Regions from separate parts of the Azotosporobacter soli genome, predicted to be linked through region 1. Evidence: riboswitches for the same ligand, from Rfam matches in the RefSeq annotation. Region 1 holds a riboswitch; each other region holds the start of a gene.
The links. A riboswitch is a leader RNA that binds a small molecule or an ion and turns the genes downstream of it on or off. The one in region 1 is predicted to bind S-adenosylmethionine.

Region 1 (7,420 bases):
TCTTTTCATTTTTCTAACCTCCTATATACGCTGTCTTCACGCCGATAATCTTGACCGGAGTTGCCGGGACATTCTTAATCACCGCCGGCGTCGTTGCCGTCGAGGCGGCGGGCTGCGTCGCGCTGCCCGCATAATACATCAGTTGCAGCAGGTTTAAGTTTTGCAAATTCACTGTTCCGCTGTATTGCGACATTCCTGCCGCCAAATTGTAAATCCATCCGTCAAGCACTGCGATCGTGCATTCATTGATGTCATTGTCTCCAGCCGCCTGCACATTTTTAATGTAAATGTTATATGCCGGCGCCGTAAAATAGCGAACCGTGTTATCCGCAGCCGTAAGCGTAACCACAAGCTGCTTCGTCGATGCCAACGTATTGATCTGGTTGTTCACCGTCGAATCGCCAAGATAAACGCCCGCGTTGGCTGACGCAAAGAAGGCTGTTGCTTGTGCGTAATTTTTAGTAACTTGATTTGTGAATTTAGAAGTCTGCGTTGTCGTTTGCGCGGTGGTAAGTTTTGTTGCAGAATTCAAGGAAGGCGTCACTGGATTTGTTTTAGAGGCATCTGCAATCGATTTCACCAGATCTACGCCCGAAGAGATAATCTCCTCGACATCTCCGTCTTCACAGGCAATAATGATCCCAGCCGCATCTTTGATGCTGGAGAAGGCAAAATCAAAAACTTTACCCCATAGAATGTTTTTCTTTGACGAATACTCATAGCCTAGTTGAATGTACGCACCATTTAAAATTGAGCTTGGATTGTTTACTGTATTTAAGGTCAAGCGTTGCCCCTGGCTGAAATGCCCAGAATAAGTAGAATAGGAATTGTTTTCGTTTGAAGCAGGTATTAATGGGCAAAGATTAATCATGCCTTCCCAATACGCGTTGCCTTTCGCTATCGCATACGACTTGTTTGCCTTATGCGTTAAAAGAGTATCTAATTTGATTGGCGTCGCTGCAAAGACATTTTGTTGATTATTCAATGCATTGCCGCTTGTCGAAAAGCCAGTGGAATATAGATTTGCATATTTGTTATTTGCAAAAGTGGAGTCATTCGCAACAGCGATTGAAAGTTGCTCACCGGTTAGATTGATGATTCTGGTAAAATACATCCCATCCCGGGGATCCAGCAACACCGATCCTGATCCGGAAGCAGCAACCGCCTGCGTTGCTCCATACTGCATCACCAACAGTAAGGTTAAAACCATCATCAGCCATGTTGTTCTTTTCATTGAAATACCCCTTTCATACTTTAATTCGAGCAAACCGAGCCTATTTGGGGTGATTATAACGAACCACGCATTTTTGACGAAACATTCGGTCATTTAGTCTTGCAATCCCCCCCCCTTCTCTGTCCTATCAGCATCTAACCTTCCACTTTCAACACCGATTTTCAGAATATTACCTGCTTTACACTATCCCGTTCTACATCGCTCTCGTTTTACCTTTTATTACCAGCCTTATTTTTCGATTAAGTTTTATTATTTAAAAGCATCATAAAAAGCGAGTAGGCTATGAATCATTTTGCCTACTCGCTTTCTATGTTTTTATCTGCTGTTTTAAAATTGCTTTTCTCTCCATCGCTTTCTTTGCTAAAGCAAAGTCTGCTTTCTTCATCGGTTATTCAGCAAAACAAGGCTAAACAGCCAGGTCATTGAAATTGCCAACGGCAAAAGTTGGTTTTCCCGCATCTTGCATCCCTCCTCATTGCATAAAGTTAGTTGCGTTTAATTTTGCCACCAGGCTGCAGCAGGAATTGGGCGTGAATAAAACCGGAATCCCTTGGGCTTTCGCCTGATCTTTAATATGTTTTGCCGTCATATGATTGATATAGTCGACAATCACCACCACTAAAGAGGTTGCTGCGGGAATATGCAGTTTTCTCATTTCCGCTTTTTTCCGCCCGCTGACATGATTTATCGTCTGCATGCCAAAACTGTCCAAACACTTTACCAAACTCTCCAACCGATCGCCGCCAACAAGCATCACTGACATAGTTCCCGCCCCTTTCTTTTCATTGTTACGATAAACAAAGGCCGGGTCGAACAGCATGCACTGTCCGAAACCCGGCCTTTGGATGTCCAATCGGCAAGTTTCCCCTTTTGCCCCATTGCAATTAAAACTTTTCAAAGTTTCTATTTTATTGATTTTAACACACATCGACCACTACTGCAAGTCATTTGTTCTTTTTGTTGCGAAAACCAAAGTCCGTTGCGACATGGCGGCCGATGCCGTTAATCTTTCCGGTAATGCAGCCGCGGCAATGAGCAGGCGTGTCGTTCAAACAAATTTTCCCGGGATAAAGCAGGTACATTTTACGATATTCCCCTTCAGTCACATTCGGCATCACTACATTGGCGCCGCTTTGCAGCGCAAGGATGCGACCTTGCGGATGCAACGCTTCCATGGCCGTTGTCGCCGGAATATTGGCCTCCGGCAACAGCAAGCGAGTCAACGCCATCACCTTGCGACTGAGTGCAAAAGCGCCGTTTTCAGCCTGAGCCAGCGGCGTGTCCGGATTGGCGATAAAAGGTCCGATGCCAACCATATCGGCGTCTAATTTCGCAAACAATAAGATATCATCCGCAATGGACTCCAGCGATTGTCCGGGCAGCCCGACCAGGCAACCTGTCCCAAGTTCAAAACCAAGCTCCTTTAAATCCAGCAGACAACGATAGCGATTATCCCAGCTTTGTCCCGGATCAAGTTTTTCATACAGTTCCCTGTCTGATGTCTCAATGCGCAGCAAATATCGATCTGCACCAGCCGCTTTGTAGGCGGCGTAATCCGCTCGACTCTTTTCGCCCAAACTTAGCGTCACGGCCAGTTCCATTTCTTTTAGCTGCCGGATAATTGTCGTCATGGTATCCACGTCGTAAGAGTCGTCTTCGCCTGACTGCAGTACGACAGTCTTATAGCCGTATTGCACCGCCTTTGCCGCGAAATCGATGATCTCTTGCGAAGTTAAACGATAGCGGCGGATTTTTTTATTATCACGCCGCAAACCACAGTACAGACAATTCTGCTTGCAAATATTAGAAAACTCAATCAAACCGCGCAGATGAACGCCGTCGCCGACGAAGCTCCGGCGTACCCGATCCGCTGAAGCAAATAGAGCTTCATCATAATTTTCTTCCGACAACAGCTCGACGATTTCTTCCTTCGTTAGCTGATGCGTCTGTTCCGCTTTTTCAAGTAAGCGCAGCATACCGTTCCTCCTTTTCTCGCCTCACTATTTAAACTCAGATTCCCTCGCCGTCAAGGCCGCACGCGCCTGCCCAGCGTCGTTTTTCCGTTTTCTCGATCTGATTGACGCGACCGTTGACGATTTTCACAAGAATTTGCCCATAACGCATGCCGGTCATTTCCTGGCAAATGTGTTCACGAACCCGCTCCAAGACTGTCGCATTTATTTTTTCCGCTTGCACGGTTTTATTTTGCACGGCTTGCACCTGAAATTTTTCCGTACGTTCCAGTTGAACCACTTTTCCGTCTTGAACAATGATGGTCAGCACCCCAAAGCGAATCTGACGAACCGATTCTTCGACAATGGCGTTGACAAATGCAGTTCCGGCACTCATATCTTTCCCCGCCCCGCTTCCTGCTCAGCATTTCCAATCGCAGCCTGCGCCAAATCGGCGATCAAATCGCGCGCATCTTCGATTCCGACCGATAAACGAAGTAAGTTTTGCGTGACCCCCAGTCGCTCTCTGACCTCTGGCGGAACATCGGCATGTGTCTGCACCGCCGGCAGCGTAATTAGCGTTTCGACGCCGCCAAGGCTCTCTGCAAAACGCAAGAGTCGAACCTTTTTTAAGATATGCGCCGCCAATTCGGGCGAAGTCACGCGAAAGGAAATCATTCCGCCATAACCGCTCGACTGACGATCCTGAACTTCTTTGCCTGGATGCTTATCAAGCCCCGGATAATAAACCTGTTCAACCCACGTTTGCTGTGTGAGCCAGACTGCCAATAATTTCGCATTTTCCTCGTGCCGCCGCATGCGCAGCGCCAACGTTTTTAAACTACGAATCAGCAGCCAGCTGTCATTCGGACTAAGCACCGCACCGGCGGCATTTTGCACAAAGCGAACTCTTTCTGCAATCTCCGGCGTACGTGCAACCACCAACCCGGCGATTAAATCATTATGCCCGGCCAAATACTTGGATGCGCTGTGAATCACAATATCCGCGCCTAGCGTTAACGGGCGTTGAAAGTAAGGCGTCAAGAATGTGTTGTCGATAATTAACATACTATCATTTTCTTTCGCCAATTCCGCCAGTTTTTCAATATCGGCTATATTCATTAGCGGATTGGATGGCGTTTCCACAAAGATTGCCTTTGTTTCCGCTCGAATCGCTTGTTTGACGGCGGCTAAATCACTGCCGTCGACAAAAGTGATTTGCAAGCCAAATGAGGCAAACACTTTTTCCAGCACGCGGTATGTCCCGCCGTAACAGTCTTCGCTGACCACCAAGTGATCTCCTGCGCGATACAGCATCACTACCGCCGTAATCGCGGCCATGCCGGAAGAAAATGCAAAGCCTGCATATCCTTCTTCCAACGCAGCTATGCCTTCTTCTAAAATTTGCCGCGTCGGATTATGGCTGCGCGTATAATCATAGCCTGTACTCTGGCCTAACGCAGGATGACAAAAGGTCGCAGTCTGATAAATGGGTGTACTTACCGCCCCGGTTCTTACATCACTACAAGTCCCGACTTGCGCCGCTTTCGAATCAAAATACATAACAATCATTCCTTTCTTCTTAAACAGATATAAAAAAGACCCCTTTCCGAGGAAAGGAGTCCGCATTGCGAAAACGCCTTTCTCTCATCTGTCAGAGCGTTTTTGCTCTGCTGGAATTAGCACCACTGCATTGCTGCCGGTTGCCGGGTGTCATCGGGCCAGTCCCTCGACCACTCTTGATAAGAGAAGATCCATATTTACTTGTCCGTTATCTTACCATCTCACAAATCGATTTGTCAACTCATTTCGCCATCACGCATTACAAATCAGATAAAATTCAAGCCATTCTCCATCATATTGTTACCTTTACGTTTTACATTTTGCTTGACCTGAGGCTCCCCCGCCATCCTAGCCGCCTATTCTTTTCCCCTTTTTTTAAGAGCCTGTTCGATTCGCTCCAGCGCTTCGTGCAAAATACGACGGGACGTTGCAATATTAAGACGGACAAACCCCTCTCCCTGTCGCCCAAAACTCCGGCCCGAATTCAAACCCACTTTAGCCTCCTGCACCATAAAACGATCCAATTCACGGCTGTCGGAAAAGTACTTATTAAAATCAAGCCAGATCAGATACGTACCTTCCGGTTTCACCATCGTGACTTCCGGCAAGCGGTCTTGTAAGAACTGTGCGGCATATTCGGCATTAGCAGCCAGATAGGGCAATAATGCATCGAGCCACTCGCCGCCTTGCCGGTACGCGACCTCGGTAGCCAATACGCTGAACAAATTATTGCGCCGCAGATGAATACGCCCGATCCAATTGTCCAGTTGCTTGCGCTTTTGCGGGCAGGGAACGACGACATACGAAAGATTCAGTCCTGCCACATTAAACGTCTTGCTTGCCGCCATGAACGTGACAATGTTGTCTGATGCACCGCCTTCAATCGATGCCAGCGGAATATGGCGTTGCCCCCGGTAAACGATATCGCTGTGAATTTCGTCAGCCAATACCGTTACCTGATAACGCCTGGCCAGCTCTTTAAGCGTCGCCAATTCTTCGCGGCTCCAGACGCGTCCGGTCGGGTTATGCGGGCTGCAAAGCAGCAACAAGGTATTGTTCGGATCGGCCATTTTTTCTTCCAGATCGGCAAAATCAATTTCATAGCGACCGTTTTGCAATCGCAGCGGATTTTCCACGACCGCACGGCCGTTGTCTTTCACCAGTTCAAAAAACGGCGGATAGACCGGCGGCTGAATGATTACGCCTTCGCCTTCTTTGCTAAACGAATAGACTGCCAGCGTCAATGCCGGAACGACACCGGGCGTCAGCAACAGCCATTCGCGCTGAATCTGCCAAGCATGACGCCGTCGGTTCCACTCGATGATTGCCTCATATAACGACTCTTCCTGCGTATTATACGCATAAATCGGATGTGCGGCTCGTTCTTGAAGGGCTTCGGCCACTGCCGGCGGCGAAGAAAAATCCATATCGGCAATCCACAGCGGCAGCACCTCTTCGCCAAACACATCCTGAACGCCATCCCACTTGCGACTGCCGGTTCCCCTACGCTCCACTACATTGTCAAAGTCAAAAGCCATTTTCATCACCTGTTTCTCCATATATTTATCTTTTAGCTTCTGCATCAGATAACATAATCCTCCATCGGCAACAATCGCCGTAAAAACTGTTGCGTCCTTTCTTGTTGCGGACGGTTTAGAATTTCCTGCGGCGGCCCCTGCTCAACGATCACTCCGCCGTCAATAAAAATGACCCGATCGGCAATTTCTTTTGCAAAAGCAATCTCATGCGTAACCACGATCATTGTCTGTCCCGCTTTGGCCACTTGCTTCATCACGCCCAGTACCTCGCCCACCCATTCAGGATCCAGCGCTGAAGTCGGTTCGTCAAACAAAATCACCTCCGGATCGAGCGCCAATGCACGAGCAATCGCAACGCGCTGTTGCTGTCCCCCGGACAGTTGCTGCGGATATGCCCCCTCTTTTCCTTTAAGCCCAACGTCGGCGAGCAATTGCCTCGCCCGCTCCTGCGCCGTTTTTTTCGGCACGTTTTGCACTACGATCATGCCTTCGGTAATATTCTCCAACGCCGTTTTATTGCGAAACAAGTTGTATGATTGAAAAACCATGCCTGTTTTACGTCGCATCGCCACCATATTTTGACGCGTCGCCAAGCCGCAATCCACAGCCAAATCGCCTATTTCAATCCGCCCGGCATCCGCCTGTTCCAGAAAATTGATGCAGCGCAAAAAAGTCGTTTTCCCCGATCCGCTTGGTCCGATGATCACCACCACTTCACCTTTTGAAACGGATAAATCAATTCCTTTTAGCACATTATGTTCGGCAAACTTTTTTTCTATTCCTGTTATTTGGATCATTTTTATCCACTCCATCCAGATGCGCGCAGCTTATTTTCGCCAAAGGCAATTACCTGCTCCACCAAAAAGCATAATAACCAGTACAATAGCGCCGCTGCTAGGTATGCCTCTAAAAATTTATAGTTTCCATTTGCTTCAAACTGCGTGCCATTTAATAGCTCAACAACGGAAATCAGTGATGCCACCGCCGAGCCTTTAATTAAACCGATAAAATTGCTGCCGATCAAAGGCAATGCGACCGGCATCGCCTGCGGCACGATGATGCGCAGCAACAGTTGACGATTGTTCATGCCGACAGCCCTTGCAGCTTCATACTGACCGGCCGGAACCGCCAGC
Region 2 (7,420 bases), on a different contig from region 1:
AGGACTGGGATGAATTCTTCTTCAACCCGATTGACGAGCCGAATTATATGACGGTCGAAGTCAACGGCGGCGAACTGAGCGTGAAATCGTTTATGCAAAGCGGTGCTTTGATCGACGCTTGGACAGTGCGCAAAGGAAAATAATAAAACAGCCGAGAGGTGAAGCAGGCTAAGCCCGTTCACCTCCCGGCTGTTTTATTATGCTTTACCAGGCGGCAATGGCCGCGCCTTTGAAATGTTCAGCGACGAAAGCTTTCACTTCCGGTGACTGATAGGCTTTGATCAGCTTGGCGATTGCCGGATCGTTCTTATCTTTCGTTTGCACTGCGATGACATTGGCGTAAGGTGAATTGCCGTCCTCTAAGAGCAGCGCGTCTTTGGTCGGCAACAGACCGGCTGTCATTGCATAATTGGTATTGATGGCGGCAAGATCGAGATCGCCCAGCGAACGCGGAATCTGTGCTGCGTCGAGTTCTTTGAAGCGCAGGTTCTTCGGATTGCTTACAATGTCAGTCGGCGTCGCGGTATGGCCGATGCCTTCTTTCAGTCTCAACAAACCGGCTTTTTCCAAGAGCAGCAAGGCGCGCCCGCCGTTGGTCGGGTCATTGGGAATGGCGATCACGGCACCGTTCGGCAAATCTTGCATCGTTTTCAGTTTCTGCGAGTAAATGCCCATCGGGAAAAGAATGGTCTTGGCTACCGAAACGATTTCAAACTTACGGTCTTTGACGACATTGTCGAGGTAGGGCTGATGCTGAAAACTATTGGCTTTGATATCGCCCTGACTTAAAGCCGCGTTGGGCTGGACGTAATCGCTGAATTCGACGATTTCGATTTTGAGGCCGTCTTTTTCCGCTGTTTTTTTCACGATTTCGGCGACTTCGGCGTGAGGCCCGGCGGTGACGCCTAATTTCAAAGGCTTATCGCTGCCTGGCGCTGCGCCGTTTGAACAACCGGCGGCGAAGGCGGTCAAGAGGCTGATGACGGCTAAGAGTGTCGGTAAGAAAAAGCGTTTTCGATTCATTTTCGTGGAACCTCCTTCAATTTTTGCAGTCGTTCGACCGCGGCTTCCAGTGTGGAAATCTTTTTGCAGAAGCAAAAGCGGACGAAGTGATGACGCTTGGGATGATCCGATTGATAAAAGCTCGAACCGGGAACGACCGCAACGCCGACCTCTTCGGCCAGGTAGCGGGAGAAGGCGATATCGTTGTCCCAGCCGAGCGGCGTGATGTCGGCCATGATGTAATATGCGCCGCTTGGCGTGCAGCAGGAAAAGCCGAGCTGTGTCAGTTCACGCAGCAGATAATCGCGCCGTGCGCGGTAAAATTCGGCCAGCTCCTGATAATAGGCTGGTTCCCAGCGCAATGCGGCCGCTGCGGCTTCCTGGAGCGGCGCGGCCGCGCCGACCGTGAGAAAGTCATGGACCTTGCGGATCGACTGCGTGATTTCCGACGAAGCGAGAATGAAACCGATCCGCCAGCCGGTAACGCTGTAAGTCTTTGAAATGCTATTGATCACGATGGTGCGCTCCGCCATCTGAGGCAACGTATAAAGCGGGACATGAAGCGCGCCGTCGAATAAGATGTGCTCATAAATCTCATCGGTGATCGCTAGGACGTCGTGTTTGATGCAAAGATCGGCGATCAGCTGCAGTTCGTCACGGTTAAAAACTTTGCCGGTCGGGTTATTCGGCGTGTTGATGATAATGGCTCGGGTGCGTTCATTAAAAGCGGCGCTCAGTTCGTCCGGCGAGAAAGAGAAGGACGGCGGCTGCAGCGCGACATAGCGCGGCGTCGCACCGCACAAGATGGCGTCGGGTCCATAATTTTCGTAGAAAGGCTGGAAAATGATCACTTCATCGCCTGGATTGACGGTAGCGAGTAGCGTGGCGATCATGCCTTCCGTTGAGCCGCAGCAAACGGTGATTTGGCGCTGCGGATCGAGTTCGATGCCGTAATCGCGCCGGCTCTTCCAGGCGATCGCTTCACGCAGCGACTGACTGCCCCAGGTGATCGCATATTGATTGTAATCGCTGTTAATTGCCGTGACCGCGGCCTCTTTGATTTCGTTCGGCGCAGGAAAGTCGGGGAAACCCTGTGCGAGATTGATCGCCTGATGCGCGGCGGCGATGCGCGACATTTCACGGATGACCGATTCGCTGAACTGGCTGGCTTTTTCGGAAGCGTAAGGCAGTAAGGTGTTTGACATAGTGTAATTCTCCTTTATAGCCGTTTAAAATAAGGAAAAGCCTCTTCACACAGTGAAGAGGCTCGATCGGCTTACGAGGCGATCCGCTCTTCATCTGTCAGGAAAGATCCTGATGGATTTGGCACCGTTCGCAAGATTGCGATGGTTGCCGCAGCGTCATAGGGCCAGTCCCTCGGCTGCTCTCGATGAAGTCAGTATATAATTGATGATGCCAATGGTACCATAATATTCAATGACGTGTCAAGGGGCGAAATGGCGTTTTTGTGTAAGTTGTTCGCCTTGACGCAGCGTGGTCGAGAATGATAGAATTAATTTTAACAATTTAGTCCCGGTGAAACGGACAAACGAATTGTTGCAAGAAATAGTGCTGCGGGAAATAGAGAAATAACAGGCTGCATCATTTGCTGAAGCAAGGCGATGTTTTTGACGAGAGGCAACGAGGTTCGTTTCGCAAGAGAAAGCCTGCTGCGGCAGGCTTTTCACATTTGTGAGCCAAAGTTTCTTGCATTGGCTGGAGGATTTTTCTTTGAACGCAGAGAAGAACAGTTCTTTGTTGTCAATGTAAAAGGCGATGCGGTTCGCATGGCGGCGCAAACAGTTTGCAGCTTATCCCGCCAGTCGAGCGAAGATTATTGAAGAAAAATTCAGGGAGGCGCAGTATGCAACACGAAATCACAATTATCAGCGAGCGATGCAAAGGCTGCAACATTTGCGTCGGGCTCTGCCCGAAACAAGTGCTGGGTCTCGATACCTTGAGTAAGGTTCAAGTCCTCAAAGGTGAAGACTGTATCGGCTGCGGCCAGTGCGAATTGCGCTGTCCGGATTATGCCATTTATGTGGAAAAGAAGGTGAGCAAATGAGCGAAGCAAGATTGATGCAGGGCAACGAAGCCTGCGCTGAAGGCGCTTTAGCCGCAGGCGTGCGCTTTTTTGGCGGTTATCCGATCACGCCGTCGACCGAGATTGCCGAACACATGGCCGGAGCGCTGCCGGCGCTTGGCGGCACGTTCATCCAAATGGAAGATGAAATTGCCGGTATTGCTGTCGTGCTTGGCGCGGCGCTGGCCGGTAAAAAAGTTCTGACGGCGACGTCCGGCCCTGGCTTTTCTTTGAAACAGGAATTGATTGGTTATGGCTGCATTGCCGAAATTCCGGCTGTTATCGTCAATGTGCAGCGGACCGGTCCTTCGACCGGCCAGCCGACATCTCCTTCGCAGGGAGATATCATGCAGGCGCGCTGGGGTACGCATGGCGATCATCCGATGATCGCGCTGTCGCCTTGGACCGTGCGCGAATCGTTTGATGTTGCGGTAAAGGCTGTTAATTATGCAGAACGGTTTCGTACGCCAGTCATCATCTTACTCGATGAAGTCGTCGGGCATATGCGCGAGCGCGTCGTACTGCCGCGTCCCGAAGAAATCGACGTTTATCCGCGCCGCAAGCCGGTCGTAACCGAAGGCGAACCATACAAACCGTTCAAACCGATGGACGACTTGGTGCCGAGTCCGGCCGATTTCGGAACCGGACATCGTTATCATGTCACCGGTCTCTTTCATGACGAAACCGGTTTTCCGAGCGGCAATGCTAAACTGACCAAAGATGTCACGCACCGTTTGCATGAAAAAATTATGCGCGCGCAGGATGAAATCACGCATTATGATGAGTTCTTCATGGAGGACGCGGAAATCGTTGTCGTCGCTTACGGCGGCACGGCGCGGACCGCGTATGCGGGCGTGGAAGCGGCGCGCAAGAAAGGCGTCAAGGTCGGCATGGTACGCTTGATGACGATCTGGCCGTTCGCCGACAAGATCATCAAGAAGATTGCGGCGCAGGCAAAAGCGATTCTGGTGCCGGAAATGAATTACGGCCAATTGGTGCTGGAAGTGGAGCGGGTCGCTGCCGGACAGGCCAAGGTGGTATCGCTGCCTAAATATGATACGGAGATCTTTACGCCGCAGGAAATCGTCGCGGCGATAGAAGACCTGAACGCGGAGGTGGCAAAGTGAGAGCGCACGAAAAATATTTCCGTATGAATCGTCTGCCCCATATCTGGTGTCCCGGCTGCGGCAACGGCATCGTGATGAAAGCGATTGCGCAGGCCATCGACAAACAGGGCCTTGATCAAAACAAAACGGTGATCGTATCCGGCATCGGCTGCTCATCGCGCGCTTCCGGTTATATGGACTTTGACACGCTGCATACCGCGCACGGTCGGGCGATCCCGTTTGCAACCGGCATCAAGCTGGCAAATCCGGAACTGAACGTCATCGTCATCACCGGCGACGGCGACTGCACGGCTATCGGCGGCAACCATTTCATCCATGGCGCACGGCGCAACGTCGATCTGACCGTCGTCTTGTTTAACAACAACATTTACGGCATGACCGGCGGTCAGGCATCGCCGCTCACGCCGCTCGGCAAGAAGGCGACAACTGCGCCTTATGGCAGCGTCGACCGTGCTTTTGACGCCTGTGAATTGGCGAAGGCGGCCGGTGCGACCTATGTTGCACGCAGTACGGCCTATCATGTGAACCAGATGGTTGACCTGATTGCAGAGGGCATCGCCAATAAGGGGTTTTCGTTTGTTGAAACAATGACGCCGTGCCCGATCTCATACGGCCGTCGCAACAAGCTCGGCGATGCGGCCGCGATGCTGAAAGGCATGAGCCAGCAAGCCGTGCCGCTGATCGCTTACGAAAAAATGAGCGAAGAACAGCGCGAAGGAAAAATTCCGACCGGTGTACTGCATAAGAGCCAGTTCCCCGAATATTGCAGCGAATATGCGCAGGTCATCTGCATGGCAGGGGAGGGAGAAGTATGAACCAGATCCGATTATCAGGCTCGGGCGGTCAAGGGGTAATCACCGCCGGTATTATTTTGGCGGAAGCCGCGATCATGGAAGGCAAGGAAGCGGTGCAGTCGCAATCGTACGGACCGGAAGCGCGCGGCGGCGCGTCGAAGGCCGAGGTCATCATTGCGGACAGTTTCATTTATCATCCGAAAGTCGTAACGCCGAATGTCGTGCTCGCGATGACGCAGCAGGCAGCGCAGAAATATATCGCCGATCTGCCGACAAGCGGAATCTTAATTATCGATGAGGATTTGGTTCCGGAAGTACCTGTGTTTGGCGGCCGAATCGTTAAGACGCCGATTACGCGTCTGGCGCAGGAAAAACTGGGGCGCGACCTCTTTGCCAATATCATCGCGCTTGGCGTCTTAGTCAAGGTGACGAACGTGGTATCGTTTGAAACGATTCAAAAAGCGGTTGCGCACCGTGTACCTCCGGCGACCGTTGCCAAAAACATGGAGGCGCTGCGTCTCGGTTATGAATCGGTAAAATAGAAACGAAAGCGCTGCGCGCTTGCACAACGACGTGTGAAAGAACGTGGAGAACGAAAAAGCAAAACGTTACATTCGTTTTCCGCTGTCTTTGGCTTTGCTTTGTGCGGCTGTGCAGCGTTTTTACTTTGGCGAAAAGACGGAAGATTCCAACTAAGAGAAAAAGAAAGGCGGAATCGTATGGAAAAGAAGAGCGAAGCGAGAAATGAAAACGGCGCCGCAAAGCGATACGGGCTGCTGCTTGCGCTGGCGGCGCTGACGGCGGTCATCTTGCTGCCGACGCCGGCCGGTTTGCCGGTTGCCGGTCATCGGATGCTGGGAATTTTGGTGTTTTCCATTATTGTCTGGATGAGTGACTGCATCTCCTATCCGGTCAGCGCTGCGGTAATCATCGCACTGATCGCGTTTATTCTCGGTCTGGCGCCCGATATGGCGGCTCCGAACAAGCTGATCGGCACTACGCAGGCGCTTACAATCGCGCTGAGTGGTTTTAGCAATACGGCGTTGGCCTTGGTCGGCGGCGCACTCTTTATTGCCGCGGCGATGACGAAGACGGGGCTTGATAAGCGGATCGCGCTTTTGGTTCTTTCTAAGATTGGAGCTAAAACCAATCGCATTTTAATTGGTGTAATTTTGGTCGGACTGATTCTAAGCTTTTTTGTGCCCAGCACGACGGCGCGTGTTTCCTGCATGGTGCCAATCGTGATGGGAATCATCAGCGCGTTCGGCGTAAATAAAAAGAGTCGTTTTGCCGGGATTTTAATGATTGCGACTGCACAGGCCGACAGCATTTGGAATGTCGGCATTAAAACGGCAGCGGCGCAAAATATGATTGCAATGGGCTTTATTGAAAAGCAACTGGGCCAGACGATCAGCTGGATGGAGTGGTTTATCGCGGCGGCGCCGTTTGCCGCCATCATGTCGGTGGTGCTTTATTTCGTCCTCTTAAAGGTCATGCCGCCGGAAATGAAGGAAGTGCCGGGCGGCAAAGAAACTGTCGCCAAAGCGCTGCAGGAGCTGGGCGCGATGAGTCTGGCAGAAAAGAAACTGCTGGCGCTCTCGCTCGTGCTGCTCTTCTTCTGGTCAACGGAAAAGATCCTGCATTCGTTTGATACCTCGTCGACGACGCTTGCGGCGATTGCGCTGATGCTGCTGCCTGGCATCGGGATCATGAACTGGAAAGAGGCGCAGGACAGGATTCCCTGGGGAACGCTGGTACTGTTCGGTACCGGAATCAGTCTCGGTTCGGCATTGTTATCGACTAAAGCGGCTGCCTGGCTGGCGCAGTTTGTCGTTGTCTGGTTCGGCTTGCAGACGATGCCGATAATCGGCATTCTTGCCAGTTTAGCCGCGTTCTTGATTGTCATTCATCTGGGCTTTGCCAGCGCTACCGCATTGGCGGCGGCGATTATTCCGATCCTGATCTCGGTGCTGCAAAGCGTCAAGACGCCGGGCGTCAATGTGGTCGGCATGACAATGATCTTGCAATACGTGATCAGCTTCGGTTTCATTCTGCCGGTCAACGCGCCGCAAAACATGGTGGCATATGGTACAGAGACGTTTGAAGTAAAAGATTTCATTAAAACGGGTGTTCCACTCACGCTGGCAGCCTATCTTTTGATTTTGCTGCTTGGCATGACCTATTGGAAATGGATTGGCATCATGTAAAATAGAAAACAAAATAAAAACAGCAGCAGACAACGAGAAAAAAATCGTGCACCTGCTGCTGTTTTTATTTTTGCAATTTGAATTGCAAAAATAAATTGAAAAAAGCTAAAAATGCACATCGGTTCAATATACGATATTGTCCAGAAAAGTCGTTGACGAATTTTCTGATTGTTTGGTAAAATGAGCTTGAACAAATGACTGAATGAT
Region 3 (7,420 bases), on a different contig from region 1:
TTATAATAGATGTAGAATTCAATAATGCCCTATATTGCGTGGAAGAATAGGGGCTTTACCGTGTTAGTCCGTTTGAAAATGGAAACGTGCTTTAGAAAGAGGGGAGTCCACGGTTATGAAACAAAAGCATCAACAAGATATACCGAATAAACGCCAACAAATACTTGATGCAGCTTATGTGATTTTTTCTCGCAAAGGATATCATCGCGCTACGGTAGATGAAATTATTGCGTTGGCTGATACAGGGAAAGGTACCGTTTATAATTATTTTGTCAATAAAGAACAGCTCTTTTATACGTTGATTCAAGAAAAAAGCATGCCGTTTGAAATAGACCTGCAACGTTTAGTTAAATCTGAAGTAGAACCGCTGCAAAAGGTAGAAGCTTTGATCCGCTTATTTCTCGAATTTTATGGACAGAATGGCGATTTATGGCGCGTGATGATGCATGAAGTAAGGGGCTTTGATGTTGAAGGATATTCTGATTTTACTGTGGAAGAACGGAATAAATATCAGGCCTGGTTTCATCAATCGATTGGCATGATTGAAGAAGTATTGCAGGAAGGGCGCGATAAGAATGTTTTGCGACCTTGTGACATGCACCGAGCCGCGTACGGATTGTTTAGCGCAATTGTCTCGATTGTTTTTGGCGGAATGGTCGATTCGATTGAGGAATCGGCAAAGACGATTGCCGATGTTTTTTTGCACGGTGTGGCGAAAAAATAGAGAAAGCAGAAATAGTTGCTGAAAGAGCTCGTTTCCTTAAGTGATAAGGCAGACGTTAAGAAAGGATGAAGTCCCATGTTGTTTGACACGCATCTTCATACCACGTTTTCTACCGATTCTCGTATGACGCTAGCCGAGGCTGCAGATGCAGCTGAGAAAAAAGGCATTGGAATTATTGTTACAGAACATATGGATATCGGTTATCCGGAAAAAAATGCATTTGTATTTGACGTGCAAGAATATTTTTCCCAATATGAAGCAAAGCGCAGCGAGAATATGTTGCTGGGCATTGAAATCGGCATGATGCTGGCACAGCATCAACCCGCGCAAACGATTATTGACGAATATCCTTTTGATTTTGTGATTGGTTCGATTCACTTTGTTGATGAACAGGATATTTATCAGCCGTCCTTTTATCAGGAACGCGAAAAAAGTGAAACTTACGGACGTTACTTTGAAAGTATGGCGGAGTGCATCGGACGATATCGAGGAATTCATACATTAGGCCATATTGATTATATTTGTCGCTATGCGCCTTATGAAAATAAAGAGATTGAGTATGCGGCAATGCGTGAATGGATTGACCCCGTCCTGAAAAAAGCAGCTGAGTGCGAGCTGGCAATGGAAATTAATACGCGCCGTCTTAATTCCGAAACGGTGCATAGTCTGTTGCCTGTTTATCGCCGGTTTGCTGAATTGGGCGGCAAAATGGCAACGATTGGTTCGGACTCGCACCGTCCGGAAGATGTCGGTCGCGGGTTGGGGGATGCGTTGGCGCTGGCAGATGCAGTAGGATTGCAGGCTGTCTATTTTAAAAATGGTAAGCCGATCAAGATGAAATAAAACAAGGGTTAAGGGAGACGTGATTGAAAGTCTTCCTTAACCCTTGTTTTATTTCATTGGCAGCCAGCTTCCTTTATAGCGCTCCGCCATAAAAGCGTGCAATTCAGGTCTGGCGTAAAAGGACGCCAGTTTTTGCAGCGCGGCAGTTGAAGTGTTGGTCGTACGGGTTGCCAAGACGTGAGCAAAGTTTGCGTTTGGTTTTTCTAAAAGCAAGGCATCCGGCAAAGGCTGCCAGGCATGTTTTTTAGCCTGCGCCGGACTTAAGATAAGATAATCCGCCTCGGATTGAGAAAGAAATAAGCTTTCATCCGATTGTACAATGATACGTAGTTCTAAAGGATTCGCCGTAATGTCGCCAGAATTTATCCAAATTCCGCCCGGTTGGCTGGAGAGTGTGATTAGACTGGCTTCGGAGAGTAGAGCAAGACTGCGGCTTTGTTGCTTGGCTTCCTGCGAAATGAGCACGGTGCTATGAGGCGCTGGTAAAAACGATGCAGGCTCAGTTTCTTTTTGCTTGCGGTAGATGCCTAGCGGTGAAAAAATGGTTTCTGTAAGCGGCTTCAAATTATAACTGAGGTCCCGATTGACGGCTTCAAGATAATAAGCAGGTTGAAAGGCGTTGGCATCGAGTTCGCCTCGTGCCAACGCCTCATTGAGTTTCAGATAATCGCCGTAAACGCGAACGTCAATATCCAAATCTTCCTGCAGTGCGATTTCTTTAATCTTATAAGCTATTTCCGCTTCCGCGCCAGAACTTACTCCAAGTCGTATCGGCTTAGGCTGGCTGTCGAGAATCGTCTGCGTATGCCAAGAGAGTACGGCGGCTAAGCTTGTTAGTAAAAGTATAAGTCGTAAAAAACGCAATGTCGGACTCAAAATGGATACCTCCTGTCGATTTTACACTTAAAATGCCGGAACGACGGCGCCTTGGTATTTCTCTTCAATGAATTTGCGAACTTTATCAGAAGTTAGGGCAGCCGTCAACTTTTGGATTTCAGGCCGTTTCTCGTCGCCAGTGCGAACGGCCAAAATGTTGGCGTAAGGAGAATCCTTTTGCTCTAACAGCAACGCGTCCTTCGTTGGCACTAACTTTGCTTCGAGTGCATAGTTCGTATTGATAACGGCTAATGCTACGTCATCGAGTGAGCGGGGAAGTTGAGGCGCTTCTAACTCAACAATTTTAACCTGTTTGGGGTTGGCGGTGATGTCTTGTACGGTAGCATGTACGCCAACGCCGTCTTTCAACGTCAGGATGCCAGCTTTAGCTAAGAGTGCCAATGCACGTCCGCCGTTGGTCGGATCATTCGGTATCGCGATCTTACTTCCGGAAGAGAGCTGAGTCAGGTCTTTGACGCTGCGGGAGTAGATGCCCATCGGTTCAATATGAACTTTGGCGGTGTAGGTCAGTGCCAACTTGCGTTCGCTCGAGAATTTTTCGAGGTAAGGGATGTGCTGGAAAAAATTAGCGTCCAGTTCTTTGTCGGCAACAGCCAAGTTTGGACGAACATAATCAGTCATTTCTACAATTTGCAGGTCAATTCCTTCCTTTGCCAAATCCGGTTTAATGGCGGCTAGAATTTCGGCGTGGGGAACGGCGGTTGCGCCAACTTTTAAGACTGTGGTCTTGGCGGCTGGTGCGGCACTTTGCTGTTGGCTGCAGCCGGTGAAGGCAAGCAACAGAGAAAGTAATGTGAGCGATAGTAAAAGATTTTTTTTCATAGTGATGATTCCTCCCAGAATTTAGATTATTTTTTATTCAACTTGTGGGCGAACCAATCGCCGCAAGACTGAACCAATTGGACTTGAATGAGCAAGATAACGACAGTTGCCAGCATGATGTCAGCGCGAAAGCGTTGATATCCGTATCGAATGGCCAAATCGCCCAGACCGCCGCCGCCGATGGCCCCGGCCATTGCGGAGTAACCGATCAAACTGATAATGGCAAGCGTGAGTCCGGCAATGATGCCTGGCCAGGACTCCGGCAACAGCACTTTGTAAATTAGTTGCCACGGCGATGCGCCCATCGACAAGGCTGCTTCGATGATGCCATTGTCTACCTCTTTTAGCGCCGTTTCAACGACGCGGGCGACGAAGGGGATTGCTGCAATGCTGAGCGGCACAATGGCGGCCATCGTACCGATTGAAGTTCCGGTAATGAGTCTGGTGAAAGGAATAATGGCGACCAATAAAATGATGAACGGGACGGAACGACCGGCATTGATGATCGCGCCTAAGACTCGATTCAAAGAGCGTGCTTCCAGAAGATGTCCTTTTCCTGTGATGGTAAGAAGAATGCCAAGCGGCAAACCGACTAGCGTAGAAATCAACGTGGATACGCTGACCATAACGGTTGTTTCCCAAAGCGACTTAGATAGCAGTTCGATAATTTCTGGCGACATAGCCGATCACCTCCACGTTTACTTGGTGCTTTTCCAGCTCGGAAACGGCAGACTCTAAGACGCTTTCTGAAGCGCGCAATTCAACCAGCAAATGGCCGAACGGCGTACCTTGCAAAGAATCCAAGGTGCCTTGCAAAATCGTGGCGTCAAGATCCAGACGACGAATGAGACGAGACAATACCGGTTGTTTGGCGTTGTCGCCGATGAATGTCAAACGGACGAGCAAACTGCTGTCCGGACTGGCGGTATCGGAAATCGGCAGATGGGTTAAAAAATCGGGCAAATCTAAAGAGGTGACGGATTTTACAAAACGTTGTGTGACAGGATGTGTTGGCGCAGAGAAGATGGACAAGACGCTTTCTGATTCTACGATCCGACCGTCGCTCATCACGGCGACGCGATGGCAAATCTCTTTTACGACGGACATTTCATGCGTAATCAAGACGATCGTGAGACCGAGTGTTTGGTTGATTTCCTTTAATAGTCCCAAAATAGAATGTGTTGTTTCAGGATCAAGGGCGGAAGTTGCTTCGTCACAAAGGAGTACTTTAGGTGACGTAGCCAAAGCTCTTGCAATACCGACGCGCTGTTTTTGTCCGCCGCTTAACTGTGCCGGGTAATGTGTGCGGCGATCTTCCAGGCCGACAAGCGGCAAGAGACGATCGACTTCGCGGCGAATTTCAGCTGGAGTCCAACCGCTGACCTCAAGAGGAAAGGCAATGTTTTCTTCAACAGTACGCGAAGAAAGCAAGTTGAAATGCTGAAAGATCATGCCGATTTGCTTTCGTGCCTGACGTAGTTCCCCTGCAGATAAGGTTGTCAATTCGGTACCGCCGATATTGACGCTGCCTTGGTCAGGGCGTTCCAGCAGATTAAGGCAACGTAACAGCGTGGACTTTCCGGCGCCGCTTTGTCCGATTATACCGAAGATTTCTCCGGGTTTAATCTGCAGATGAATGTCGCGTAGGGCCGTGATTGTTGCGGCGCCTTCATGATAAGATTTGGACACATTGCTTACAGTTATCAAAAAAAACATCCTTTCGTAAAAAAAATAAAAGCCGCTTCACAAAGTGAAGCGGCAGGAAAAACAACCTTGACGCTTCATCTGCCAGGACATTTGCCTGTAGGAATTGGCACCGTTCACAAATTGTGATGGTTGCCGCAGGTTCATCGGGCCAATCCCTCCGCTGCTCTAGATGAAGTGGAATATGAAATTGTGATCTTGTTTACACATACTAGCATGACTGATGTTGCATGTCAACAGATAAGTTTAATTTTACAGGGGAAAAAGTTCATGATATAATTTAACGAGGTAAAGTGATAAAGAGTGTGGAGGGCTGACTATGACAGTTAATCCTAAGTTGCAGGATAAGAGTACAGACCGCTTGTTTGATGCTATTTTACAGCTAGAGAGTCGCGAAGAATGTTATCAGTTTTTTGAAGACATATCAACAATCAGCGAACTGAAAGCATTAGCGCAACGTTTAGAGGTCGCAAAAATGCTGCAGGAGAAACATACCTATGAAGATATTGTGGAGAGTACTGGTGCCAGCACGGCTACGATCAGCCGGGTCAAGCGCTGCTTGAACTATGGCGCCGACGGCTATAAGCTGATTTTAGAGCGGATTGCAAAACTTCCAGAAAATAAAGATTGAAAGTGAGGAATATAGATTGAAAGCAGCAATACAACTCGATTTTGTGCCTAGAATTCCCTATGGGACGAAAGATTTTTTGCCTAGAGAAGCTGCCGAAAAACGGAGAGTGGAAGCCGATTTAGCGACACTGTTTGCGCAATGGGGTTATGATGAAGTGGTGACGCCGACCTTTGAGTATTTAGAAACGCTGGAAGTCGGCAATGGCGGGCAGTCGCAAGGACAGGTCTTCAAGTTTTTTGATCAGCACAATCGCTTGGTTGCTCTGCGACATGACATGACGACGCCGATTGCCAGGGTGGCTGCTACACGCCTTAAAGAGGCGGAGCCGCCGTTAAAATTATTTTATTTGACGAACGTGTTTCGCCAAGAAGAGGCGCAGACAGGACGGCAGTGCGAATTCTATCAAGGTGGAATCGAAGTTCTTGGCGTGTCGGACAGTACTGCGGATGCTGAAGTTATTGCGCTGGCAGTAGAAAGTCTGCGTTCAGCCGGTTTGAAAAATTTTCAATTTAGCTTAGGTCAGGTTGACTTTATTAATGGACTCATGGATCCGATTGATTCGTTGGGCGATTTGTCGAAACGCCTTAAGCGGGCCGTTGTCGGACGTAACTTAGTCGATCTCGAGCTTTGTTTAAATGAATCTACGCTTTCTTCAAATGAAAAAACGGCGTTGTTGGAATTACCTCTTTTGCATGGGGGCGCAGAGGTTTTATCAAAAGCGGGCAAATTAACATCGAATCCGATCTGTCGGCAGGCGTTAGAAAATCTAAGGGAAATTCATGAGCTGCTAACTCATTATGAGGTGGCAAACTATGTGAATTTTGATCTTGGTCTTACTAGGGATCTCGACTATTACACAGGTATGGTGTTTGAAGGATATACTCCGGGTCTTGGTTTTCCAGTGTGCGGCGGCGGGCGTTATGATAGGATGCTCGAGGCGTTTGGCACCGAGTGTCCAGCGACTGGGTTTGCCCTCGGCGTTGAAAGGATCATGCTGGCGTTGGAAAAACAGGGGGCGAACATTTTAAGCGTTCAAGACGATATTTATCTTGCCTGGGCGCCGGATTGCTTGGCAGAGGCCTTAAAAAAAGCAATGCAGCTTCGGCAGGCTGGCAATCAGGTGGAAGTTGCGATGCGCCCGCAGTTAAAAGAAGATGCAAAATGGACGCAACAAGAAAAGGGACGCCGCAGATTGGTATATGTAAATGCTGAATAGGGTAAAGCAGGTCTGGTCGGCTTTGAATGCACGCATAATGCAGGAGGAACGGAGCTTTGTGCAGGAAAAATTGCGCGAAGCTGAGCAACGGCTCTTTTGGGGAATGAGTCTGCCGGACCAAAGACATGTACTCAATGTGGCTTATACGGCGATTCGCCTGGCAGCTGGAAAAGAGAACCTCGATGTTCAGCTTTTGGTTCGTTGCGCCCTATTGCATGATGTGGGACGGCAAAACGGTGACGTCAGTACATGGGATAAAATTATAGCCGTCTTATTGCATGCGGCGATGCCTAAAGCAGCTATGAGCTGGGCGAAAGAAGGCCGTGGCGGAAAAATAGATAACGTAAGGCATGCCGTTTATATTTATTTTAATCACCCCAAACGCAGTGCGATATTCTTGCGGGAAATCGGCACGGAAAGCGATGTAATCGAAATTGTTTCCAGGCATCACAAAGCTCCGGTGAAAGATGAACCACCGGAGCTTGCCCTGTTGCGTCAAGCGGACAGCTTGAACTAATAGCCTTTCTTGCTATCGATAAGATTGACGAGTTCTTTTCCGTCGAGGTAACGCTCCAGGTTTTCG
Region 4 (7,420 bases), on a different contig from region 1:
AAGGCGGATAAGGATAAGCCATCTAATTGCATGATTGATTCCTCCTTTGCATATGGCGTACTTTATATTATAAGCCTGTAAGGCAACTGACGGGAATGTTTTTTTCGTTTGTGAGAGGTTTTGACGAAGCGGTAGTGGTATAATGAAGAAGTATATTAAGTAAGATAAGGGAGTGTCCGCATGAATTTCAAATTTAGCAAATGGCATGGTCTGGGAAATGATTTTGTCATTGTCAACGGTTTTGAACAACATGGTATAACGGATTATGCAAAAGCTGCAATCGAGGTTTGTGATCGTAACTTCGGAATAGGCGCTGATGGTCTCGTGTTCGTTCTGCCGTCTAAGACGGCTGACTTTCAAATGCGCATTTTCAATTCGGATGGCAGTGAAGCGGAGATGTGCGGCAATGTAACGCGTTGCGTTGCTCGCTATGTATATGATAATGGTCTTTCGGATAAGACCGCGATTACGCTGGAAACAAAGGCGGGAATCATCAAACCGCAATTGATTTTTCAGGGAGAAAAGTTGCAGGAAATATCGGTTGATATGGGGGAACCACGTTTAAAACAAGGCGAGATTCCGATGACGCAAGGCGCAGCGAGCGATGCTGCTGTGGATCTGCCACTGACTGTGAATGGGAAGACCTGGCAGGTTACCTGCGTATCGATGGGAAACCCGCATTGTGTGATCTTTGTGCCGGATGTTGCGGCGCTTGATCTTGCCGCGCTCGGTCCGGCGCTGGAAACGGCGAACTGGTTTCCGCGCAAAACAAATGTAGAGTTTGTGCAGGTGCTAAATACAAGGCAGGTTAGAATGCGCGTTTGGGAACGGGGGGCAGGAATTACTCTGGCATGCGGTACCGGCGCGTGTGCGACGACTGTGGCGGCCGTGCTGAACAAGAAGACCGAGCGTGAAGTCAAAGTGGATTTGGATGGCGGCAGTCTGAAGATTCGCTGGGCAGAAGACAACCACGTCCACATGGCAGGGCCGGCGGTCGAAGTGTTCCGCGGTGAATATCAACTGCGTTAAGCAGAAGAAAATAAGGTTAGAAAGCGGAATTTCAAGTCTTATTATTAAACCGTGCTGCGTATGGCGATGTATCCACGTGTAGAGATTTTGCTGGAGGGATGATTATGAAAAAAAGGCTAGCATGCGCAGTGATCTTTTTTTTGCTGCTCAGTGGAGTGGCGACGGCTTCCGCGATGGCACTGATTGATGCAAAAGCGATCAGGGAGGCGCAGGAATACGGAAGAAGCAATGCGCATCTGGCTTTTCAGGAATTCATTCACCCATGGCAGGGCGTGCTGACCAAGACGGTGACGGCGTATCCGGAAGCGCAGGCTTATCTTTATACGCCGTACCTCGTCATTGCGGTCGATGCACGAGAACGGACGTTGAGTGGCCAGAATGTTGCGCTTGCCGATAGTGAAAAAGCGCTGGCCGATTATAACGGAACGCTTACCTTTAGCGTTGTGCTGTTCGCTTCCGGGGAAGAGAGTTTTAAGCATGCGCCCAAAGTTGCGTTGCAGCAGACGAAAAGTAGCGTGCAACCCTATCGCCTGGTCTGGCCGGAAGGCAAGTTGCCGCAAGTCAGCCATGGCGGGAAAAGTTACCTGAAGGCGAACTGCTATGTATATTTTGCCGACCGCAGCGTTAAAATTTCGGAAAGTGCTAATTTGTCATTGTTTACCGGCGACGGACGGGAGCATTCTTTTTCATTTGATTTAACGAGGATCAAATGAAAAAAAGAGGAATTGCCCCAAAAACGACGAAATATAGCGAAATGATGAATTTGGACCAGGAGAGGAGGCACTTGCGTGCTCAAGAGTATGACCGGCTTTGGACGGGGTGAATTCTTAGATGGTTCGCACCGTTTTTTAGTGGAAATAAAAGCGGTGAATCATCGCTACAATGAATTTTCGATTCGTATGCCAAAAACATTGGGCCCCTTGGAAGATCGAATCCGGCGTAAGGTTGCGGATCAGATGTCGCGCGGGCGAATCGACATCTTTATCACGATGGATGAATATGCGCATGCCAAGCGTCGTATAAGGGTTGACAAAGAGTTGGCTATCGCGTACCATAATGCTTTAAGAGAATTGGCTGATTTGCTTGCAACGCCTCTGACGGACAGTTTGCATCAAGTGGCTAAATATCCAGACGTTGTTCAAGTCGAAGAAGAGACGGAAGACGTCGAATTGCTTTGGCTTAAGCTTGGCGAGGCTATTGGCGAGGCTGTCGACAATTTGATGCAAATGCGTCGTACAGAAGGGGCCAATCTGGCACAGGATCTAGATGGGCGCTTGGCGATGTTGCTGCTGCAGATTGAGAAGGTTGAAGAACGCGCGCCGGCAGTGCTCGAAGAGTACCGGAAAAAAATGCTCGACCGGATGCGCGAAATGTTGCAAGCCGTAGGTGCAGAACCGGATGAAGCCAGAATCCTGCAGGAAGCGGCTGTTTTTTCCGATAAAATCAGTATTGCGGAAGAATTGGTTCGTTTAAAAAGTCATGTGAAGCAGTTTCGTGTTACACTTCAGAGTACGGATGCGGTGGGACGAAAGTTGGATTTTTTGGTGCAGGAGATCAACCGCGAAACAAATACCATTGCTTCAAAGGCAAACGATTATATGATTGCTAATTTAGTCGTGGATATGAAAAGTGAAATTGAAAAGATGCGAGAACAGATTCAAAACATCGAATAAGCCGGTTTTTGCCAGGCTAGGGAAAGGCAGGAGGAACATACCTATGGAAATTAAACTTATCAATATCGGCTTTGGAAACATTGTCTCCGCGAATCGAATTATTTCCATCGTCAGTCCTGAGTCGGCGCCCATTAAGCGGATCATCCAAGAAGCGAGGGACCGCGGCATGCTGATTGACGCTACCTATGGACGCCGGACGCGCGCCGTGATCATCACGGACAGCGATCATGTTATCCTTTCGGCAGTGCAACCAGAGACCGTAGCCCATCGGTTGGCCAGCAAGGATAGCGATGAAGGTGCAGAGTAAAGCGGAAGGAGCTCGATAGGCGAATGGCAAGGAAGGGCAATTTAATCGTGGTATCCGGGCCTTCCGGTGCCGGCAAGGGAACAATCTGTCAGGAAATGTTCCGACAACATTGCGATTTGCAATATTCTATTTCTGCCACCACGCGCGCGCCTCGTACCGGCGAAGTGGATGGCGTAAACTATCTTTTTGTTGCTAAAGCCCAGTTTGAAACAATGATTGAGCAGGATGACCTGCTGGAATGGGCTGAGGTATACGGAAATTACTACGGTACACCGCGCAGTTATGTTATGGAGATGTTGGCTTCCGGCAAAGATGTGGTCTTGGAAATCGATACCCAAGGGGCATTGCAGGTGAAAAAAAAATTCCCCGAGGGTATTTTCATTTACATCGTGCCGCCGTCGCTTGAAGAATTGTCGAAACGGATTTATAACCGAGGCACAGATGCGCCGGATGTGATTGAACGACGCTTGAGCTGTGCGAAAGAAGAATTAATTTGTGCCAGCGAATACAATTACGTGGTCGTCAACGATCAGCTGGATCAAGCCGTAGATAAAGTTCGTGCTATCATTGTTGCCGAGCGTTGTCGTGTGCAGCGGAATCTGGATGTTGTGGACGAAGTGCTGCATACTTCCTGTTAAGAAAACTGCAATTGCAGTTGGGCTAAATAGTCGGAGGAGGACATTATGATTAATCCATCATTAGACGTCTTGGTAAAGAAAGTGGACAGCAAATATACGTTGGTGGTTTTGGCTGCCAAACGGGCACGGGAACTTATGGATGGAGCGCAAGCGTTGGTGGAATGCCCGTCGCACAAACATGTGACGATTGCGCTGGAAGAAATTGCGCAAGACAAGGTGTCCTATGAAAGGACGAAAAGCGGCATCAAATAGGAGGCACTGCTATGTTGACAGGCAAAGTCATCGTTGTAGGAGTCACCGGCGGCATAGCCGCTTACAAAGCGGTGGAACTGGTCAGTCGTCTGCGCAAGCAGCAGGCTGAAGTGCAGGTGATTATGAGTCGGGGCGCGACGAATTTCGTTACGCCGCTGACTTTTAGGGAAATCAGCGGCAATCCGGTTGTCGTTGACATGTGGGATGAACCGAAGAGCTGGAATGTGGAACATATCGCGTTGGCGCTGCGGGCCGATGGTTTCGTGATTGCGCCGGCGACGGCTAATTTAATCGGAAAACTGGCTAATGGTTTGGCCGATGACAGCCTTTCGACCACGCTGATGGCTACGACGGCGCCGGTTTTATTGGCGCCTGCAATGAACAGTAATATGTACCAAAATCCGATCGTTCAACAAAACATAGCAAAACTGACTGCGCTTGGCTATCGTTTTCTGCAGCCGGATTGCGGTATGTTGGCCTGCGGCGTGGAAGGTCCGGGACGTTTGCCGGAACCGGAACGGATTGTTGATGCCGTGATCGAGTTATTGTGTCCGCAGTTGCCTTTGGCTGGAAAAAAAATTCTGGTCACGGCGGGCGGTACGCGCGAAGCGATTGACCCGGTGCGCTATATCGGCAACCGTTCGAGCGGCAAGATGGGCTATGCATTAGCGGCCGCTGCGGCAAGTTTTGGCGCCGAAGTCGTCCTAGTCTCCGGACCTGTGGCGCTTGACGATCCGGCGGGCGTCAGAGTGATCCGGGTGGAATCGGCGCAGGAAATGATGGCGGCGGTACTGGAAGAATTCCCCGGTAGCGATATTACGATCAAGGCGGCGGCGGTTGCCGATTATCGACCGCAAACGGCTGCGCAGCATAAAATAAAAAAACAGGCGGAGCAGCTGACGCTGGTGCTGGAAAAGAATCCGGACATTTTAGCCGAACTGGGCCAACGCAAGCAAGCCGGACAGCTGTTAATCGGTTTTGCGGCGGAGACGCAGGAGTTGCTCACGCATGCACGCGGCAAACTGGAACGCAAACGTCTGGATATGATTGTCGCCAATGATGTAAGTTTGCCGGGGGCGGGCTTCAACAGCGACACGAATATCGTGAAACTGTTGTATGCGAATGGACACCAAGAAGACTTGCCGCAGATGGACAAACAAAGTCTGGCAATAGAACTGCTGAAAAGAATTATTAAATTAGCGGAAAAATAAACTTGAAAAATAGATGTACATTTGGTACAATACAATTCGGTAAAATTGTATATGGAACTCATCAAGAGTTGGTGGAGGGATAGGCCCGATGAAACCGCGGCAACCATTAGCCCCGTGCTAAAACGGTGCCAATTCCAGCGGCAGTATGACCGCGAGATGGGCGAGGAAACGTAAACCTCCCTATGGAGGTTTTTTGTTTTAAAAAAATTAAAATCAAACGAGGGGGTATATAGTGCAATGACGACAAAACGCGTACTCTTTACTTCAGAGTCGGTAACGGAGGGACATCCGGATAAGATTGCCGACCAAATCTCCGATTCCGTGTTGGATGCGATTTTGGCACAAGATCCGATGGGCCGTGTTGCCTGCGAAACATTAGTGACGACCGGTATGGTTCATGTGGTGGGCGAAATCAGCACAAAATGCTATGTGGACATTCCGAAACTGGTTCGGGAAACGGTAAAAGAAATTGGTTATACGCGGGCTAAGTTTGGCTTTGACGGCGACACTTGCGGCGTGTTGATTTCGATTGATGAACAATCGTCTGACATTGCGATGGGCGTTGACAAAGCGCAGGAAGCAAAAAAAGGCGGCAAAGATGAGGCCGATCTCATCGGTGCGGGCGACCAAGGCATGATGTTCGGTTATGCGACCAATGAAACGCCGGAACTTATGCCGATGCCGATTTCGCTGGCGCACAAGTTGTCGCGTCGTCTTTCTGAAGTGCGCAAGAGCAATCTGCTCGATTATCTGCGTCCCGATGGTAAGACTCAGGTTACGGTTGAATATGTCGACGGCAAACCGGTTCGCGTTGACACAATCGTTATTTCTACGCAGCATGGTCCCGAAGTGGACCTGGCTACGATCGAAAAAGACCTGATCGAACATGTGATCAAACCGATCGTTCCCGCCGAATTCCTTGATGCGGAAACGAAATACTACATCAATCCTACCGGTCGTTTCGTCATCGGCGGACCGCAAGGCGATGCCGGCTTGACTGGCCGCAAGATCATCGTCGATACTTACGGTGGTATGGCTCGTCATGGCGGCGGTGCGTTCTCCGGCAAGGATCCAACAAAGGTCGACCGTTCTGCGGCTTACGCGGCGCGTTATGTTGCAAAGAACATCGTAGCGGCTGGTCTGGCCGAGAAATGCGAAATCCAATTGGCATATGCGATTGGTATTGCGCATCCGGTTTCTATTCTGGTCGAAACATTTGGCACAGCTAAGGTTGACGAAGAGTTGATTGCCAGCCTGGTTAAGAAACATTTTGACCTGCGTCCGGCCGGCATCATCAAGACGCTCGATCTGCGTCGCCCGATCTATCGTCAGACAGCTGCTTACGGTCATTTTGGCCGTACCGATGTTGAGCTGCCGTGGGAAAAAACCGACAAGGCTGAAATTCTCCGCAAGGAAGCAGGTCTTTAGTTCCTGTCCGGCGAAATAGAATAGATATTGCGAAGAAAAGGGGCTCGGAGGAGACCCTTTTCTTTTCGTTAGTGCGGTATCGGACGTGAGGCATGGAGCATGTCTTGCGTCTTAAAATCAGCCGTTACTTGCAGGAGGGGCCATGTTTAGAGTCGCAGAAGTGCTGTTGAATATTAATACGCGCAGCTTATCCAAACCGTTTTCCTATCTGATTCCAGATGATGCAGCACTCGTCTCAGATGGTTGGCGGGTTATCGTGCCCGTGCAAAACCGCATGTGCGAAGGCTTTGTCGTGGCGGTGCGAGAAGCGGAGGCGACGGAGGCGGAGAAGCTGCGGGAAATTGCGGAAGTGCCCGATGATGAAGCTTGGTTTGACGTCAATATGCTCCACACCGCGCGTTGGATGAGCGAATATTATCTGTGCAGTCTGACGGAAGCGATGCGCCTTTTTATACCGGGAAAGACCGGCTTTAAACGAGAACTTTATTATCGTTTGAGCGATTCGGCGCCAAGCCTATTTCCTGACGCAAGCGACGAGTTGCTTGCGGCGCTTCGTTCTACGGCTTTCGTACCGGCAGCTAAGTTGCGTGCGCGTTTTGGAACAGGCGTACTCGATATATTAGCGCAGTGGCAGCGCAAAGGCTGGTTAGACGTACAGCGCGGCGGCAGCAATCGCTTGCACGCTAAATATCAAAACTGGCTGGTGCGGATCGGAGAAAGCGAAACGATTGTCGCGTACCGGGAAAATGCCAAGCGAGCGCCGGTTCGGCAACGCTTGATTGATCGCCTCTTGCAACAGCCGGAAATAGCGCTGGCGCAGCTGCGGGAAGAGGGATTTGACACGGTGCAATGCCGCCGCTTGGTCGAAGATGGGATAGCGAA

Region 2: it holds a riboswitch for S-adenosylmethionine, as region 1 does, so the genes downstream of both, QTL79_RS05565 (pyridoxal phosphate-dependent aminotransferase) here and QTL79_RS12950 (trans-sulfuration enzyme family protein) in region 1, are expected to answer to the same signal.
Region 3: it holds a riboswitch for S-adenosylmethionine, as region 1 does, so the genes downstream of both, QTL79_RS09905 (methionine ABC transporter ATP-binding protein) here and QTL79_RS12950 (trans-sulfuration enzyme family protein) in region 1, are expected to answer to the same signal.
Region 4: it holds a riboswitch for S-adenosylmethionine, as region 1 does, so the genes downstream of both, metK (methionine adenosyltransferase) here and QTL79_RS12950 (trans-sulfuration enzyme family protein) in region 1, are expected to answer to the same signal.

The regions. Positions count from the first base shown of each region.
Region 1 is NZ_JAUAOA010000016.1:16,512-23,931, reverse strand. Features, by position in the region: gene QTL79_RS12975 (hypothetical protein) at 1-9, opposite strand, end outside; gene QTL79_RS12970 (hypothetical protein) at 14-1,234, opposite strand; gene QTL79_RS12965 (DUF2325 domain-containing protein) at 1,707-1,997, opposite strand; gene hydE ([FeFe] hydrogenase H-cluster radical SAM maturase HydE) at 2,179-3,210, opposite strand; gene QTL79_RS12955 (DUF2292 domain-containing protein) at 3,245-3,583, opposite strand; gene QTL79_RS12950 (trans-sulfuration enzyme family protein) at 3,580-4,749, opposite strand; SAM riboswitch class I at 4,831-4,935, opposite strand; gene QTL79_RS12945 (MalY/PatB family protein) at 5,106-6,332, opposite strand; gene QTL79_RS12940 (amino acid ABC transporter ATP-binding protein) at 6,332-7,084, opposite strand; gene QTL79_RS12935 (ABC transporter permease subunit) at 7,087-7,420, opposite strand, start outside.
Region 2 is NZ_JAUAOA010000003.1:368,139-375,558, reverse strand. Features, by position in the region: gene QTL79_RS05575 (purple acid phosphatase family protein) at 1-143, shown strand, start outside; gene QTL79_RS05570 (MetQ/NlpA family ABC transporter substrate-binding protein) at 205-1,023, opposite strand; gene QTL79_RS05565 (pyridoxal phosphate-dependent aminotransferase) at 1,020-2,207, opposite strand; SAM riboswitch class I at 2,295-2,399, opposite strand; gene QTL79_RS05560 (hypothetical protein) at 2,448-2,801, opposite strand; gene QTL79_RS05555 (4Fe-4S dicluster domain-containing protein) at 2,867-3,067, shown strand; gene QTL79_RS05550 (2-oxoacid:acceptor oxidoreductase subunit alpha) at 3,064-4,212, shown strand; gene QTL79_RS05545 (2-oxoacid:ferredoxin oxidoreductase subunit beta) at 4,236-5,027, shown strand; gene QTL79_RS05540 (2-oxoacid:acceptor oxidoreductase family protein) at 5,024-5,548, shown strand; gene QTL79_RS05535 (DASS family sodium-coupled anion symporter) at 5,726-7,213, shown strand.
Region 3 is NZ_JAUAOA010000009.1:13,737-21,156, reverse strand. Features, by position in the region: gene QTL79_RS09930 (TetR/AcrR family transcriptional regulator) at 116-724, shown strand; gene QTL79_RS09925 (histidinol phosphate phosphatase) at 800-1,567, shown strand; gene QTL79_RS09920 (MetQ/NlpA family ABC transporter substrate-binding protein) at 1,616-2,443, opposite strand; gene QTL79_RS09915 (MetQ/NlpA family ABC transporter substrate-binding protein) at 2,471-3,286, opposite strand; gene QTL79_RS09910 (methionine ABC transporter permease) at 3,313-3,966, opposite strand; gene QTL79_RS09905 (methionine ABC transporter ATP-binding protein) at 3,935-4,993, opposite strand; SAM riboswitch class I at 5,065-5,169, opposite strand; gene QTL79_RS09900 (YerC/YecD family TrpR-related protein) at 5,310-5,621, shown strand; gene hisZ (ATP phosphoribosyltransferase regulatory subunit) at 5,638-6,837, shown strand; gene QTL79_RS09890 (HD domain-containing protein) at 6,896-7,354, shown strand; gene QTL79_RS09885 (D-2-hydroxyacid dehydrogenase) at 7,351-7,420, opposite strand, start outside.
Region 4 is NZ_JAUAOA010000007.1:80,195-87,614, reverse strand. Features, by position in the region: gene QTL79_RS08600 (Rqc2 family fibronectin-binding protein) at 1-32, opposite strand, end outside; gene dapF (diaminopimelate epimerase) at 181-1,029, shown strand; gene QTL79_RS08590 (hypothetical protein) at 1,134-1,742, shown strand; gene QTL79_RS08585 (YicC/YloC family endoribonuclease) at 1,818-2,702, shown strand; gene remA (extracellular matrix/biofilm regulator RemA) at 2,746-3,009, shown strand; gene gmk (guanylate kinase) at 3,033-3,647, shown strand; gene rpoZ (DNA-directed RNA polymerase subunit omega) at 3,693-3,899, shown strand; gene coaBC (bifunctional phosphopantothenoylcysteine decarboxylase/phosphopantothenate--cysteine ligase CoaBC) at 3,911-5,110, shown strand; SAM riboswitch class I at 5,166-5,273, shown strand; gene metK (methionine adenosyltransferase) at 5,348-6,538, shown strand; gene priA (primosomal protein N') at 6,681-7,420, shown strand, end outside.